One region of the Klebsiella sp. CSG-1 genome, then DNA from elsewhere that is predicted to be linked to it. Evidence: predicted binding sites of a transcription regulator. Region 1 holds the regulator's gene; each other region holds the start of a gene.
What was found. Region 1 encodes PurR, which represses purine synthesis genes. Its sites were predicted from a motif close to CANGCAAACGTTTGCNTG; they were not measured.
Positions count from the first base shown of each region.

Region 1 (4,214 bases):
CGGACGCTCGCCAGCGCTGCCTTTGGGCAACGAAAACCACAGGCTGACCATCGCCACCAGCCCCAGACCTGCCGTCGCGAGGAACGACATCCGCCAGCCGATGGTCTCGCCAAGCCATGTCGCCGCCGGAACGCCGCCAATATTAGCGATAGTCAAGCCCATGAACATGGTCGCCACCGCGCTGGCCTGTTTGTGTTTCGGCACCACGCTCGCCGCCACCACCGACCCGAGGCCAAAGAAAGCGCCGTGGTTAAGACTGGTGATAATGCGCGAAATCAGCAGCGTGGTGTAATCCGGCGCCATTGAGGAGAGAATGTTCCCCAGCGTAAAGATAGCCATCAGAAAAATCAGCGCATTTCTGCGCGCGCGATGAGAGAGCAGCAAAGTCATCAGCGGCGCACCGACCATCACGCCGATCGCATACGCGCTGATCAGCATTCCCGCCGCCGGAATTGACACGTCGACACCTTTGGCAATCACCGGCAGCAGCCCCATCGGGGAAAACTCCGTGGTGCCAATACCAAACGCGCCTATCGCCAGCGCTAACAAGGGAAAGTTGATTTTCATTCAATGACTCCAGCAGACCGTCATCGGCGACGGTATCTCATCAGAAGTCAAAAGCATGACATCAATCACAAAAAAACAAAAGTAAACGAAATGGCAAAAGATTTTTGCGAAATTGATAATAATGGCGGGACATCGGGGGAAAGAGCCCTCTCCCCCGGATAAATCAGTGCAGCACCGCGGTCAGGCCGGCGGCCACGATCAGACCCAGGACAATAATCGTTGTCGTCAGCGAAAACTTTAAATCTGTATCCATCAATTTTTCCCCCAGTTATCCCCACATGAAAAGTGAGCTTGCTCATTTTTGCACAATATAGCGCAAAAATCTTCCATGTTTTAGGGTGATGCACATTTTTGCTCTTCCCCTTTGCCGCAAGATCGGACAAAATCCCACGCTAATTTGAAAGCGTATCGGCCATTGACCCCTTCCTGTCGTTCTGTGTCGTTTTCCCGACGTGATGCAATGTTGAAAATTGTATTCAGGGTGTGTATAGGCAAACGTTTACGTATCGATAATCAGACGATCAGGTCAAGGTCTGGAGTGAGAAGTAATGGCAACAATTAAAGATGTAGCGAAGCGCGCAAACGTTTCCACTACAACAGTGTCACATGTAATTAACAAAACCCGTTTCGTGGCGGAAGAAACCCGCAACGCCGTGTGGGCGGCGATCAAAGAGCTGCACTATTCCCCCAGTGCCGTTGCTCGCAGCCTGAAGGTTAATCACACCAAATCGATTGGCCTGCTGGCCACCAGCAGCGAAGCGGCCTATTTCGCTGAGATTATTGAAGCCGTAGAAAAGAGCTGTTTCCAGAAAGGCTATACCCTGATTCTGGGCAATGCGTGGAACGATCTCGAAAAGCAGCAGGCCTATCTGTCGATGATGGCGCAAAAGCGCGTCGACGGCCTGCTGGTTATGTGTTCTGAATATCCGGAATCGGTGCTCAGCATGCTGGAAGAGTACCGCCATATTCCGATGGTGGTAATGGACTGGGGTGAATCCAAAGCCGACTTTACCGATTCGGTCATCGATAACGCCTTTGAGGGCGGTTATATGGCCGGTCGCTATCTGGTGGAACGCGGCCATCGTGAAATCGGCGTGATCCCGGGTCCGCTGGAGCGTAACACCGGCGCCGGGCGCCTGGCGGGCTTTATGAAAGCCATGGAAGAAGCGCAGATCGCCGTTCCGGAAAGCTGGATTGTGCAGGGAGACTTCGAGCCTGAATCCGGCTACCGCGCAATGCAGCAGATCCTCAGCCAGCAGCATCGCCCGACGGCGGTCTTCTGCGGCGGCGACATCATGGCGATGGGCGCAATCTGCGCTGCGGATGAGATGGGGCTACGCGTGCCGCAGGACATTTCGCTGATCGGGTATGATAACGTGCGTAACGCCCGCTATTTCAGCCCGGCGCTGACCACCATCCACCAGCCGAAAGATTCGCTGGGGGAAGCGGCCTTCAATATGCTGATGGATCGTATCGTCAACAAGCGCGAAGAGTCACAGTCGATCGAGGTTCACCCGCGGCTGGTAGAGCGCCGCTCCGTCGTAGACGGCCCGTTCGTCGACTACCGTCGCTAATCGCCCGTGCGGCGCCGGTTACTCCGGCGCCCGCAGCCACTCCCGGTTTAACGTTTCACTGTCCCCCAGATAATCCAGTAGCCACGACAGCGCCGGTGACGTGTCGCTCTGCTGCCAGGTCAGGCAGCACGCGGCGTCCGGGAACGGGTTTTCCAGCGCCAGCGCGGTCCATTCACCGCGGTCAATCCACGGGCGAGCAAAATGGCTCGGCACCATCCCTACGCACAATCCCGCCGAGAGGCAGGTGGCCGAGGATTCCCAGTCCGGCACCACCACCCTTTTCTGATTGTCCAGTAGCCAGGTCGTGCGTTTTGGTAGCGAGCGGGAGGTGTCCTCCCTGACCAGCGACGGCCAGTTGCGCAACACATCATCGCTGAGCGGCCCGCTCATCTGCGCCAGAGGATGATGGCTCGCCACCACGCAATGCCAGCTCAACATCCCCATATCGCGAAAGGCGTAGCGTCCCCCCACCGGAATCGAACGGGTTGCCCCGATAGCCAGTTCCACGCGTCCGTCGGCCAGCGCGTCCCAGACACCGTTGAAAACCTCCTGAAAAACAATCAGCTCGACATCGGGAAAGTGACGATAAAAATCAACAATCATCTGGCGCATACGGGCCGGTTTAACAATGTCATCCACGGCTATCGACAGCTGACCACGCCAGCCGTTGGCTATCTGCTGACACTGCTGGCGGGTGATCTGCATTTTTTTGATAACAGATCGTCCTTCCTGTAAAAACCAGAGCCCGGCGGTGGTCAATTCGACATCGCGATGGCGGCGTTCAAAAAGCGGTACCGCCAGCCACTCCTCCAGCTGACGTACGGTATAACTGACCGCCGAAGGTACGCGGTGCAGCTCCTGCGCCGCGGCGCTAAAGCTGCCGTTGCGGGCGACAGCATCAACAACTTCGAGTGAGTATTCGGACCACATATTCTGCCTGCAAAAATTTTGAACGCATGTAGCAAATATTAGCGTTTCACAAGCCAGAATGCACTCCCTACACTCTGCGGCATCATACCTGCATCTATAAGAGAATGTTATGCAACAACCCGGGAAAGGATTTTTAGTGTGGCTGGCGGGACTCAGCGTGCTGGGTTTCCTCGCTACCGACATGTATCTGCCGGCCTTTTCGGCCATCCAGCAAGATCTCAATACTTCTGCAGCGTCGGTCAGCGCCAGTCTGAGCCTGTTCCTCGCCGGCTTCGCCATCGGGCAGCTGTTCTGGGGCCCGCTCTCGGACCGCTACGGACGTAAACCGATTCTGCTAACCGGGCTGGCGATCTTCGCTATCAGCTGTCTGGGAATGCTGTGGGTGCGTGACGCCACTCTGATGCTGGTGCTGCGCTTTATCCAGGCGATCGGCGTCTGCGCGGCGGCGGTGACCTGGCAGGCGATGGTCACCGATTATTATCCAGCTCAGCGCACTAACCGTATTTTCGCCACCATTATGCCGCTGGTGGGTTTATCGCCGGCTCTGGCGCCGTTGCTCGGCAGCTGGCTGCTTGCCCATCTGGAATGGCAGGCCATTTTTGCCACCCTTTTTGCCATCGCCCTGCTGCTGATGGTGCCCGCCCTGCGCCTGAAGCCGGTCGTCAGGCCGCAGGGTGACGTCCGCGAGAAGCTGACCTTTCTGACGCTGCTGCGCTCGCGCGAATACAGCGGCAACGTGCTGATTTACGCCGCCTGCTCCGCCAGCTTTTTTGCCTGGTTAACCGGGTCGCCGTTTATTCTCCATGAGATGGGCTACAGCCCGACCGCTATCGGTCTTAGCTATGTTCCGCAGACAATCGCCTTTTTAATCGGTGGCTATGGATGCCGCGCGGCGCTGCAGAAATGGCAAGGCCAACAGCTGCTGCCCTGGCTGCTGGTGATTTTCGCCGTCAGCGTGGCTGCCACCTGGATGGTTGGTCTGGTTGAAGATGTCTCAATTATTGCGGTGATGATTCCCTTCTGCGTGATGGCCATTGTCAATGGCGGGATCTACCCGATTGTTGTCGCCCAGGCGCTGAAGCCGTTCCCGCAGGCGACCGGTCGTGCCGCCGCGCTGCAGAACACGCTGCAGCTTGGTCTGTG
Region 1 covers NZ_JBWNLD010000009.1:24,614-28,827, forward strand. The annotation lists gene AC007G_RS20290 (MFS transporter) at 1-567, opposite strand, end outside; gene cydH (cytochrome bd-I oxidase subunit CydH) at 731-820, opposite strand; gene purR (HTH-type transcriptional repressor PurR) at 1,116-2,141, shown strand; gene punR (DNA-binding transcriptional activator PunR) at 2,160-3,071, opposite strand; gene punC (purine nucleoside transporter PunC) at 3,181-4,214, shown strand, end outside.

Region 2 (4,214 bases), on a different contig from region 1:
TCAGCGCTGGACCCGATCTCCACCGGGCGCATTGAAGAGCTGATCACCGAACTGAAACAGGACTACACCGTCGTTATCGTTACCCACAACATGCAGCAGGCTGCGCGTTGTTCAGACCATACGGCATTTATGTATCTTGGCGAGCTGATTGAATTCAGTAACACGGACGATCTGTTTACCAAGCCCGCGAAGAAACAAACTGAAGATTATATTACTGGCCGCTACGGTTGATTGCCCTTCTGCTTTCACAGGATCTAACCCGTTGGGCATTCAGGAGACACCATGGACAACCTAAATCTTAACAAACATATTTCTGGCCAGTTCAATGCAGAACTGGAGTATATCCGCACTCAGGTGTTGACCATGGGTGGGCTGGTGGAACAGCAGCTGTCTGATGCCATCACCGCGATGCACAATCAGGACAGCGATCTGGCAAAACGCGTGATTGACGGCGATAAGCAGGTCAACATGATGGAAGTGGCCATTGATGAAGCCTGCGTGCGTATCATCGCCAAGCGTCAGCCAACCGCCAGCGATCTGCGTTTAGTCATGGCAATTATCAAGACTATAGCCGAGCTGGAACGTATCGGTGACGTGGCGGATAAAATTTGCCGTACCGCGCTGGAGAAGTTCTCCCAGCAGCACCAGCCGCTGCTGGTGAGCCTGGAATCGCTGGGGCGTCATACCGTGCAGATGCTGCATGACGTGCTGGATGCCTTTGCTCGCATGGATCTCGATGAGGCGGTGCGTATCTATCGCGAAGATAAGAAGGTGGATCAGGAATATGAGGGCATCGTGCGTCAGCTGATGACCTATATGATGGAAGATTCACGTACGATTCCAAGCGTGCTGACCGCACTGTTCTGCGCCCGTTCTATCGAGCGTATCGGCGACCGCTGCCAGAATATTTGCGAATATATTTTCTACTTCGTCAAAGGCCAGGATTTCCGCCACGTTGGTGGCGATGAGCTGGATAAGCTGCTGGCGGGTAAAGACCCGAAAGAGTGATCCGCCGTAAAATGCCCGGAGGCGCTACGCTTACCGGGCCTTCAACACCACGGATCCTGTAGGCCGGATAAGCGCTAGCGCCATCCGGCTTTTTTCATTAACGCGTAATATTCCATCCACGGGCTTTCCACAGCGCGGGCAGCTGTGCCAAATCAGTAAAGGTCGTCACTTTTGGATGATCGATCGGTTTGTTGTGCGAGTCGGCGCAGAAGTAAAAGACTTCCATTCCTGCCTCAATCCCGGACTGAGCGCCTGCGCTGGAATCATCCACCAGAATGCAGTTTTCGACGTTAACGTTCATGGCCTTTGCTGCATGGAACATCAGTGCCGGATCGGGTTTCCAGCGCTGAATATCGTAACCGCTGTACAGTCGGTCGGGAAAATGGCGCAACATGCCGGTTCTTCCCAGCGAGTGCTGCATTTTACTGACCGGGCCGTTAGAGACCACGCACATTGGCACGCTGACCGCATCCAGCAGCGTTTCCGCTCCTGCAATCGCTTCCAGTTCAGAATCAAACAGGCGCGCGACTTCGGCGCGGTAGAGGGGTTCGAGCTCTGGTTTTTGTAGATTAACGCCGTGCTCTTCGTTGATGGTATCAATGATCTCGTAGAGCTTTACGCCTTTGAAACGCTTAAAAATCTCGTCTAAATCCAGGGTAATGCCGAACGCTTTGAACATGTGAACATAGGCGCGGGAACAGATCACTTCGCTGTCGACCAGCGTGCCGTCGCAGTCGAAAAACAGGGCTTCTATTTGGGACATGCCGTTTCCATTTTAACAAGTTAACGTTTTCGTCCTGCCTATTCACAAGACGCAATCGTTGCCGTATAAGCAAATTCAATGAAAAAAATTACCATACAACTGCCCCCGGTGTCGCATTTTGGTATAGGATAGCGACGAATTTTCCCTCCTTTTGTTCGGAAACCGATAATGAGTCAACAACAAACCAGCCAGTCTTCTGGCCAGGGTCTGCTGGAGCGCGTATTCAAACTACGTGAACACGGCACGACGGCACGTACCGAAGCGATAGCAGGTTTCACCACCTTTTTGACAATGGTCTACATTGTTTTCGTTAACCCACAAATTCTTGGCGTAGCGGGTATGGATACCAGCGCTGTCTTTGTGACGACCTGTCTGATCGCCGCCTTCGGTAGTATTTTGATGGGGCTGTTTGCTAACCTGCCGGTTGCGCTGGCGCCGGCAATGGGGCTGAATGCCTTCTTCGCTTTTGTCGTCGTCCAGGCGATGGGGCTGCCGTGGCAGGTGGGGATGGGGGCTATTTTCTGGGGCGCCGTTGGTCTGCTGCTGCTGACTATTTTCCGCGTACGCTACTGGATGATCGCCAATATTCCCGTCAGCCTGCGCGTGGGGATCACCAGCGGTATTGGGTTGTTTATCGGCATGATGGGGCTGAAAAATGCCGGCGTGATTGTCGCAAACAAAGACACCCTGGTGAGCATCGGCAACCTGACCTCCCACAGCGTGCTGCTGGGGATTCTCGGCTTCTTTATTATCGCTATTCTCGCTTCCCGTAACATTCATGCTGCGGTACTGGTCTCCATCATCGTTACGACGCTGCTGGGCTGGATTCTGGGTGATGTTCACTACACCGGTATTGTTTCCGCTCCGCCGAGCATTACATCGGTGATTGGCCATGTTGATTTGGCCGGCTCCTTTAATCTCGGTCTGGCGGGTATCATCTTCTCCTTTATGCTGGTCAACCTGTTCGACTCCTCCGGAACTCTGATCGGCGTGACCGACAAAGCCGGCCTGGCCGATGAAAAAGGCAAATTCCCGCGGATGAAGCAGGCGCTGTTTGTTGACAGTATCTCATCGGTGGCAGGGTCCTTTATCGGCACCTCGTCTGTGACCGCCTATATCGAATCCTCTTCCGGTGTTTCCGTGGGCGGACGTACCGGTCTGACGGCGGTGGTGGTGGGGATTCTGTTCCTGCTGGTGATCTTCCTGTCGCCGCTGGCCGGCATGGTGCCGGCGTATGCCGCAGCAGGTGCGCTGATCTATGTGGGCGTACTGATGACATCCAGCCTGTCGCGCGTGAAGTGGGACGACCTGACGGAAGCGGTGCCGGCCTTTGTGACCGCGGTGATGATGCCGTTCAGCTTCTCGATTACCGAGGGGATTGCGTTAGGCTTTATCTCTTACTGCGTGATGAAGATTGGTACCGGTCGCCTGCGCGACCTCAGCCCGTGCGTGATTATCGTCTCGCTGCTGTTCGTACTGAAAATTGTGTTTATCGATGCGCACTAAGCGTCGTGCATGTCGTGCATAATGAAAAAGCCCGGCAGCGATGCCGGGCTTTTTTTTACGCTTTTACTCGCTGAATATACTCGGCAAAGGCGCTCAGCTGCCCACTTAAATGGTCGAGCGTGCTCTGATCGACCACCTCTCCCGATTGCGGATCGACCTTGTTCTGAATCACGCCGCCCATAAACTCAGGCTTGTTCATCACCATCGCATCGAGGAACACCAGAATTTGACGCAGGTGATACTGGCAGCGCGACGATCTCCATGCCCGCCGGCGCAATGCCAGGCAGGGTGCGTGCAACCATGCCATTAAAAGACCCCTTGCGCAGACTTCCGAGTAGCGTAACAACTTTCAACGTATCAGACATGATTGCTCCTTTGCATCATGATGGCCGGACAGACCGGTCAGTTGAGGGAGAGTGCTTTTTCTATGGGCAGGCTGGTAAAGCGCATCAGACGGGCAGAGGACTCCTTTGCTCGCATCTGTGCGTCCGGCAGACTACGCCAGCCTTCCTGACAATTGTATTCCCAGACTTTAAGCGGGCCGATGGCCGGCGTGGCGGCAATCGACCAGACCAGTATCGTTTCCGCATCGCACAGGGCTTCAACAGGCTGCATGTTGGTGGTTCGCAGTCGGCCCGCGCCGGGTAGCAGCTGCAGACGAACGGGCGCTTCAGCGGTTAACTTCAGCACGCTCCGGCGCAGCGCCACCAGCTGGGCGCGCGCTTCGTCAGGGTCGTGCTGGATGTTAATCCATAAATTCTCATTGCTGTTGAACACGTAGCGGTTGGCATCGTACAGCGGGTGGACGCCGCGTGAGGCGTGCTGAAGCTCCATATCCAGTCCGCAATCACCTTCCGTCGTCAAGCTCACGCCGACAATGTTTCCGGCATAGGAAATGGAAAATCGGGGCAGGTGGGGATCGCGAAAAACGGGCCTG
Region 2 covers NZ_JBWNLD010000005.1:36,214-40,427, forward strand. The annotation lists gene pstB (phosphate ABC transporter ATP-binding protein PstB) at 1-231, shown strand, start outside; gene phoU (phosphate signaling complex protein PhoU) at 283-1,008, shown strand; gene yieH (6-phosphogluconate phosphatase) at 1,106-1,771, opposite strand; gene AC007G_RS13475 (NCS2 family permease) at 1,940-3,277, shown strand; partial or broken gene AC007G_RS13480 (hypothetical protein) at 3,333-3,642, opposite strand; gene AC007G_RS13485 (4'-phosphopantetheinyl transferase family protein) at 3,680-4,214, opposite strand, start outside.
Region 2: the regulator PurR is predicted to act here: its motif matches at 1,788-1,805, upstream of AC007G_RS13475 (NCS2 family permease).

Region 3 (4,214 bases), on a different contig from region 1:
GCCATGCTGGCGCTGGCGGAAAAGTGGCAAAACCACAGTACACAAGTGGATTTTTGCATCATTAACGTCGATTACGGCATTGGCTCGTCATTTGTCATCAACGACCAGATCTGGCGCGGCAGTCTTTATGGCAGTGGACAAATAGGGCACACCATTATTAATCCCGATGGTATTGCCTGCGACTGCGGGCGCTATGGTTGCCTGGAAACAGTAGCCTCCCTTACCGCACTAAAAAAACAAGCCCGGATGTGGTTAAAAACGCAGCCTGATGCAGGTCTTTCGCCAGAGAAAATAACCACAGAGTCACTGATTAATGCGTGGAAAGATGGTGATGTACACATCCGTGCCTGGGCAGAGAGAGCCGCCAATGCCATCGGATTGAGTTTATATAACTTCCTGAACATTCTAAATATTAATCAAATCTGGATCTATGGTCGGAGCTGTGCATTCGGCGAAAACTGGTTGGCCACTATTGTAAAGCAAACCGGTTTTAATCCCTTCGATCACGGTGATTCCCCTCGGGCACACGCGACACAGATTGAGTTTGGCAGGCTGACGCGTTCTGAACAGCTACTCGGCATTGGCTATCTGTACGTAGAAGAGCAACTGCAGACACTACGTTGATCGCACAAGGTATGTGGCAGATCACAAAATTGTGTATTACGTTTAAATCACGCACCTTCACAACGGATTGATTATGAACACACTACGCTATTTCGACTTTGGCTCTTCCCGTTCCGTTCTGCTGCTGATCGCCCGTATTGCCGTCGTACTGCTGTTTATTATATTTGGCTATCCCAAACTGATGGGTTTTAGCGGTACGGTACAATATATGGCCTCCTCCGGCGCGCCGCTTCCGACGCTAGCGGCTATTATCGCGATTGTGATGGAGGTTCCGGCGGCGATCCTGATTGTCCTCGGTTTCTTCACCCGTCCGCTGGCGGTGATCTTTATTTTTTATACGCTCGGTACCGCCGTCATTGGCCATCATTACTGGGATATGACCGGCGATGCAGTACTCCCCAATATGATTAACTTCTACAAAAATATCAGTATAGCTGGAGCCTTCCTGCTTCTGGCCATCACTGGCCCAGGCGCAATCTCCCTCGACCGTCGTTAATCGCTGAACGCCGGACGTAAAAAAGGCCGCACTGGCGGCCTTTTTCTTTACGCTTGCGTCGTTAAACGTTACGCATAAACCGGGAAGCGTGCACAGATATCCAGCACTTTACCCTTCACGCGCTCAATGACCGCTTCGTCATTGATGTTGTCCAGCACATCGCACATCCAGCCGGCCAGCTCTTTCACTTCCGCTTCTTTAAAGCCGCGACGGGTTACCGCCGGAGAACCGATACGGATACCGGAGGTCACAAACGGGCTCTTCGGATCGTTTGGTACGCTGTTTTTATTGACGGTGATGTTAGCACGGCCCAGCGCAGCGTCAGCTTCTTTACCAGTCAGGTTTTTATCGACCAGATCCAGCAGGAACAGGTGGTTTTCAGTACCGCCAGAAACCACTTTGTAGCCGCGATTCAGGAACACTTCAACCATCGCTTTAGCGTTTTTCGCCACCTGCTGCTGGTAGACTTTGAACTCTGGCTCCATCGCTTCTTTCAGCGCAACCGCTTTACCCGCGATAACGTGCATCAGAGGGCCGCCCTGAGCGCTAGGGAATACGGCAGAATTCAGTTTTTTGTACAGCTCTTCGCTACCGCCTTTCGCCAGGATCAGGCCGCCGCGCGGACCCGCCAGGGTTTTGTGGGTAGTGGTCGTCACAACGTGAGCATGTGGCACCGGGTTCGGGTAAACGCCCGCCGCAATCAGGCCAGCAACGTGGGCCATATCGACGAACAGGTATGCACCGATGCTGTCAGCGATTTCACGCATTTTTGCCCAGTCAACGATACCGGAGTAAGCAGAGAAACCACCGATGATCATTTTCGGCTTATGTTCCTGAGCCTGCTTCGCCATGTCTGCATAGTCGATTTTGCCGGACTCATCGATGCCGTAAGGAATGATGTTGTACAGTTTGCCTGAGAAGTTAACCGGGGAGCCGTGAGTCAGGTGACCGCCCTGCGCCAGGTTCATACCCAGAACGGTATCGCCCGGTTGCAGAAGAGCAGTATAGACCGCGAAGTTAGCCTGGGAGCCGGAGTGCGGCTGTACGTTAGCGTAGTCAGCGCCGAACAGCTCTTTTGCACGGTCAATCGCCAGTTGTTCAACGATATCTACATATTCGCAACCGCCGTAGTAGCGCTTGCCCGGATAACCTTCGGCATATTTATTGGTCAGCTGAGAACCCTGTGCCTGCATAACACGCGGACTGGTGTAGTTCTCGGAGGCGATCAGTTCGATGTGCTCTTCCTGACGTACTTTTTCCTGCTCCATAGCCTGCCACAGTTCGGCATCATAATCGGCAATGTTCATTTCACGCTTTAACATCCGCATCTCCTGCTCAGCTAACAATAGATTACAGCTCTAAAAGGGGGGCCTTTTTGGGCGACGGCCCACAGTATAACCGAATCGTTCTGTGATAACAGGTCTTGACAAAGGATTTTACGCAAACGATTGGCTCCCCATTACACAAGGCTTTGAGCAATAACGACTCAACGATTATCAACGGATTTCTTTTCAGGTTTGTGATGCGAATTCTTCATGTTGTTACCACTACGGGGAAAAGTGTTAAGGAACCATTTACAGTGCAGGGTTATTTTTATAAGATGCATATAAAATACATCATTTAAATAACACCGAAGGAAGCTGCTATGCTCGACGCCCAAACCATCGCAACGGTTAAAGCCACTATTCCCCTGCTCGTCGAAACAGGTCCTAAGCTGACCGCCCATTTTTACGATCGCATGTTTGCCCATAACCCGGAGCTCAAAGAGATCTTCAACATGAGCAACCAGCGTAACGGCGACCAGCGTGAAGCGTTGTTTAATGCCATTGCCGCTTACGCCAGCAATATCGACAACCTGCCAGCCCTGCTGCCTGCCGTTGAGAAAATCGCGCAGAAACACACCAGCTTCCAGATCAAACCAGAACAGTACAATATTGTCGGCGGCCATCTGCTGGCGACGCTCGACGAAATGTTCAGCCCGGGCGAGGAAGTGCTTGAGGCATGGGGTAAAGCCTACGGCGTGTTGGCCAATGTCTTTATTCAACGCGAATCTGAAATCTACCAGGGTAACGCCAGCAAAAACGGTGGTTGGGAAGGCACGCGCGCGTTTCGTATCGTGAAGAAAACCCCGCGTAGCGCCCTGATTACCAGCTTCGATCTGGCGCCGGTAGACGGTCAGCCGGTGGCGGATTATCAGCCGGGCCAGTATCTGGCGATTTGGCTGAAGCCGCAGGAGTTTGAATATCAGGAAATTCGTCAGTATTCGCTGACCCGCAAACCAGATGGCAAAGGCTACCGAATTGCGGTTAAACGCGAAAACGGCGGCCAGGTATCAAACTGGCTGCACAACGCATCGCAGGAAGGGGATATTGTGCATCTGGCTGCGCCGGCAGGAGACTTCTTCCTCGCCGTTGAGCCGAAAACGCCGGTTACGCTGATTTCCGGCGGCGTCGGACAGACACCGATGCTGGCCATGCTCGACACGCTGGCAAAAACGCAGCATGCGGCCCAGGTGAACTGGTTCCACGCGGCGGAAAATGGCGATGTCCATGCGTTTGCCGACGAGGTGGCAACGCTCGGCGCCAGCCTGGCGAAATTCACTTCCCATATCTGGTATCGCACGCCGACAGAAGCCGACCGCCAGGCGGCACGCTTTAACAGCGAAGGTCTGATGATGTTATCGGATCTGGCTGACACGCTGCGTGACCCACAAATGCAGTACTATTTGTGCGGCCCGGTAGCCTTTATGCAACATGCAGCGAAACAGCTGGTGGCGCTGGGCGTCAATAGCGACAACATTCACTACGAATGTTTTGGCCCGCATAAGGTGCTGTAATGAAATAACCCGGAAGAGGCAGAGATGCCGCCATTCGGGGATATCCCCGGTCGGGCAAAGCTGACCGGGGGATGCATAAGAATACGGCCCGGCTTAAATTGCCGCGTCGTCCTCTTCCCCGGTACGAATACGAATCACGCGGGCGACGTCAAAGACGAAGATCTTACCGTCACCGATTTTACCGGTCTGCGCCGTGCGGATAATGGTATCCACGCAGGTATCAACGATATCGTCAGTGACTACAATTTCGATTTTCAC
Region 3 covers NZ_JBWNLD010000013.1:36,566-40,779, reverse strand. The annotation lists gene AC007G_RS24060 (ROK family transcriptional regulator) at 1-624, shown strand, start outside; gene AC007G_RS24055 (DoxX family protein) at 698-1,120, shown strand; gene glyA (serine hydroxymethyltransferase) at 1,189-2,442, opposite strand; gene hmpA (NO-inducible flavohemoprotein) at 2,766-3,956, shown strand; gene glnB (nitrogen regulatory protein P-II) at 4,050-4,214, opposite strand, start outside.
Region 3: the regulator PurR is predicted to act here: its motif matches at 2,558-2,575, upstream of glyA (serine hydroxymethyltransferase).

Region 4 (4,214 bases), on a different contig from region 1:
CTGGCGCCGGTTTTTCACTGGTCTTCCCTGCGCTGGGGGTGGTGGCGGTGAAGGCGGTGCCGCAGCAAAATCAGGGCTCGGCGCTGGCGACCTATACGGTATTTATGGATCTGTCTTTAGGCATCACCGGGCCGCTGGCCGGGCTGCTGATGGCATGGGGCGGGATTTCCACCATTTATCTGGCGGCGGCGGGGCTGGTGGCGGTGGCGCTGTTGTTGAGTTGGCGGTTAAAAAAACGGCCCCCGGCGGTGGCGCCGGAGGCCGCTACGTCAGGCCAGTAGTTACTGGATGACGAGGGTGTTGATGATGTTTTCAGCCGCGCTTTGCGCCTGCTGCTGGTTGTCTGCCGGCAGCGTGATCTGCAGGGTCAGCAGCTTATCGTCAACCTTGCCGAGAATCACGGAAGACCAGGCGGTCTGGCCTTTGGCGGAGATGATGCTGTCCAGCTGCTGCAGCGTGTGGCCTTTGATATCAATCGATTTATTGGTGACAACCTGCAGTTGCGGATCGCGGCTGCGCTGCTGATCTTCCAGGCGCTGAGCCAGCACGCTCAATTCTTCATTGGTGCTGTCGCCAACAATCACGATCACCGCTTTCTGTCCGGTGACGTCAGAATAGACGTGCATGTTGTTGGCCTGGGTACCCAGCTTGCCGCTCTGATCGGTCATTCCTGCTGGCAGGGAAAAACTCAGCTTACCGTCCAGCAGGCTGATAGTTTGTCCGCTGGCGTTGCTTTCCGCAGCTGCCCCGGCAGTCGGCGTTTTTGTGTCGCTGTTATCACAGGCCGCGAGCCCCATAACCAGCAGGCCAATACCGACATATTTAACCAAATTGCGCATTGACATCTTCCTTTCGATAAACGGCCATTAACGGCTCATTCGCTTATCTTATCACATCAACCTGCGAGTACTCTTAACCTGGCTGCAATGCGGATAAATCAGATTTATCTGCCAGTTTTTTCAGCAGCATATTCAACAACATGCCATACATCGGCAGGAAGAAAACAATGCTAATCAGTACCTTGAAGCTGTAGTCGACAATCGCGATTTCTCCCCAGTTCGCTGCCATAAACGGGTCCGGACTGCGCCAGAAAGCGATGAAGAAAAAGGCCAGGGTATCGCTGACGTTGCCGAACAGGGTCGAGGCAGTCGGCGCCAGCCACCAGCGGCGGTTTTGCCGCAGGCGGTTAAAGACGTGGACATCGAGGATCTGGCCCAGCGCGTAGGCCATGAAACTGGCGGCGGCGATACGGGCGACGAACAGGTTAAAGTGGGTCAGCGCGGCAAAGCCTTGCCACTCGCCCATATAAAACAGGGACGAGATGCCATAGGAGATCAGCAGCGCCGGGACCATCACCGCCAGGATAATGCGTCGTGCCAGCGGCGCGCCGAAAATCCGCACCGTCAGATCGGTGGCGAGGAAGATAAACGGAAAGCTGAATGCGCCCCAGGTGGTATGAAAACCAAAAATGGTGATCGGGAGCTGCACCAGATAGTTGCTGGAGGTGATAACCAGCAAATGAAAAAGAGAAAGCCAGACCAGCGCTTTTTGACGCTGTGACGTTGTAAACGGATTCATATTGTGACCTTTTTATGCCCGTTATCCTTCAGACTGCAGATTCGTTGACTCTCCTCGTGTATTCCAGTCGCTTACCTGGGTAAGCCCTCGGGAATTCACTGCGGTATCGCCTTTCTGCAACTCGAATGATTCAGGACCAGAGAGTTGGGGTGAGGGAACCCAATAAATCAATACTCGTGCCGTGGCTTGCCAACGCGCGAGTACCAGTTTGAAGCGGCAGAATGATACTGCGTTGAGCGGGTATTGCAATGGTTGTTTTTCGCGCAAACGTTAACCTGACTTGCGTAGCGGAAAAGTGGGGGTAAACTAGGGCCGTTTTGTTGATGTGAGATAAAAATGACCGAACTTTTCTCCAGCCCTGACCACACTCTGGACGCTCAGGGCCTGCGTTGCCCGGAGCCGGTAATGATGGTGCGTAAGACCGTACGTACCATGCCGGTGGGCGAAACGCTGCTGATTATCGCCGACGATCCGGCGACAACCCGCGATATTCCGGGTTTTTGCCGCTTTATGGAGCATGAGCTGCTGGCGCAAGAAACCGCGGCGCTGCCCTACCGCTATCTGATTCGTAAAAGCCATTAAGCACGGGTTTACGTGCCGCACGGCCTTTCCCGGAGGCGGGGCTGCGCCCCTGTCCGGGCTACAAAATCCAAAGACCGCACGCTCCCGTAGCCCCGGTAAGCAGCGCGCCACCGGGGTCTTTCCGCTTATTTCTTACGTAACAGTCGCAGGGCGTTAGCGGTCACCAGCACCGTTGCCCCCGTATCGGCCAGCACCGCCAGCCACAGCCCGGTCAATCCGAGCAGCGTGGTGATAAGGAAAATCCCCTTTAAGCCAAGCGCAATCGCAATGTTCTGCCGAATATTGGCGTGGGTGGCGCGGGCCAGGTCAATCATCTGCGCCAGACCGGTTAAGCGGTTATGCGTCAGGGCGGCATCGGCGGTTTCCAGCGCCACGTCGGTTCCGCTGCCCATGGCGATACCAATGGTGGCGGCCTTCATTGCCGGCGCGTCATTAATTCCGTCACCGACCATGGCCAGCGGCGCAGCGGCATTGAGCGCCGTGACCGCCTCGACTTTATCGGCCGGCAGCAGTCCGGCACGGAATTCCAGCCCCAGCTCCCCGGCAATGGCGGCAGCCGCACGCGGGTTATCGCCGGTCAGAATGACGCCCTGCACCCCCAGACGATGCAGATCGTCGACCGCCTGACGGGCGTCATCGCGCAGCGTATCCTGCAGCGCCAGAATGCCGAGCAGAGACTGTTCGCGCAGTACCAGCACAACCGTCTGACCCGCGCTCTCCAGCTGCTGAATCTGCGCCTCATGCTCTGCGGCGGCGTCATTGCCTGCCGCGCAAATCAGTATCTGACGACCGTCAACCTCGGCTTCAATACCCGAACCCGCCAGCGCGCGCTGACCGCGGGCAGACGGAATCGTCAGCTGGCGCTGCTGGGCTTCGCGCACGATGGCCTGCGCCAGCGGGTGGCTGGAGCCTTGTTCTACTGCCGCCGCCAGTGCCAGCAGGCCATCTTCATCCACGTCATTCAGGGCGATTGCAGCGGTGACGCGCGGTTGGCCGACGGTTAGCGTCCCGGTCTTATCAAAAGCCACCTGACGTATGCGACCCAGTTGCTCAAGCGCTGCGCCGCCTTTAATCAGGGCACCGTGACGCGACGCCACCGCCAGCCCGGAAGTAATGGCCGCCGGAGTGGAAATAACCAGCGCACAAGGACAGCCGATCAGCAGCAGCGTCAGACCTTTGTAGATCCACGGCAGCCAGGCGGCGGCAAAGAACAGCGGCGGTACGATGGCGACCAGCAGGGCGACGACCATAATGGCCGGCGTGTAAATCCGGCTGAAGCGATCGATAAAGCGTTCAATGGGTGCCCGACGTTCCTCTGCCTCTTCAATCAGCTTCAGAATACGGTCAATGGCGCTGTCGCCCGGCTCGGAAATCACCGTCAGTTGAACCAGACGGTCGACGCTGGTGGCGCCTGCCGCCACGCGTTCGCCGGACCGGCGCTCGACCGGCACCGACTCACCGGTTAAGGCACTTTCATCGAAGCTGGCGAACGGCGTGCGCAGCTGGCCATCAGCAGGCAAGCGACCACCTGCTGCGACTTCAATGATGTCTCCAGGGCGGAGATCGCGCTGGGCGACGGTTTCCCGCACGCCGTCACGCAGACGAGTGGCGGTATCGGGTTTTAACGCCATCAGCGCGCTTACCCCCTGGCGGGCACGGCTGGCCGCCCAGCCTTCAAGACGCTCGCCAACCATAAACAGCAGTAGCACCATCGCGGCTTCGGCCGTTGCGCCGATAAACAGCGCCCCGATGGCGGCGACGCTCATCAGTGTTTCAATGGCAAACCAGCTACCGCTGCGGATCAGGCGCAGAGCCTGACGAGCGACGGGCCACAGGCCCACAAGCGTGGTGGCAATGAATGCCAGCTCGCCGAAGGGGTGGTTGAACTGCTCCAGACCCCAGCTCAGCGCCATCAGTAGTACCAGCGTTATCAGCGGCAGGTTCTCGCGCAGAGGCGAGGTTTCCGGCGGCGGGGCGCTTTCATCGCGCAGCGTATAGCCCGCGGCACGTACCGCACTTTCGACGGCAGCGCGGATATCGGCATCGGCGTTGAC
Region 4 covers NZ_JBWNLD010000005.1:372,351-376,564, forward strand. The annotation lists gene AC007G_RS14995 (MFS transporter) at 1-281, shown strand, start outside; gene AC007G_RS15000 (DcrB family lipoprotein) at 282-839, opposite strand; gene AC007G_RS15005 (7-cyano-7-deazaguanine/7-aminomethyl-7-deazaguanine transporter) at 913-1,578, opposite strand; gene tusA (sulfurtransferase TusA) at 1,915-2,160, shown strand; gene zntA (Zn(II)/Cd(II)/Pb(II) translocating P-type ATPase ZntA) at 2,286-4,214, opposite strand, start outside.
Region 4: the regulator PurR is predicted to act here: its motif matches at 1,839-1,856, upstream of tusA (sulfurtransferase TusA).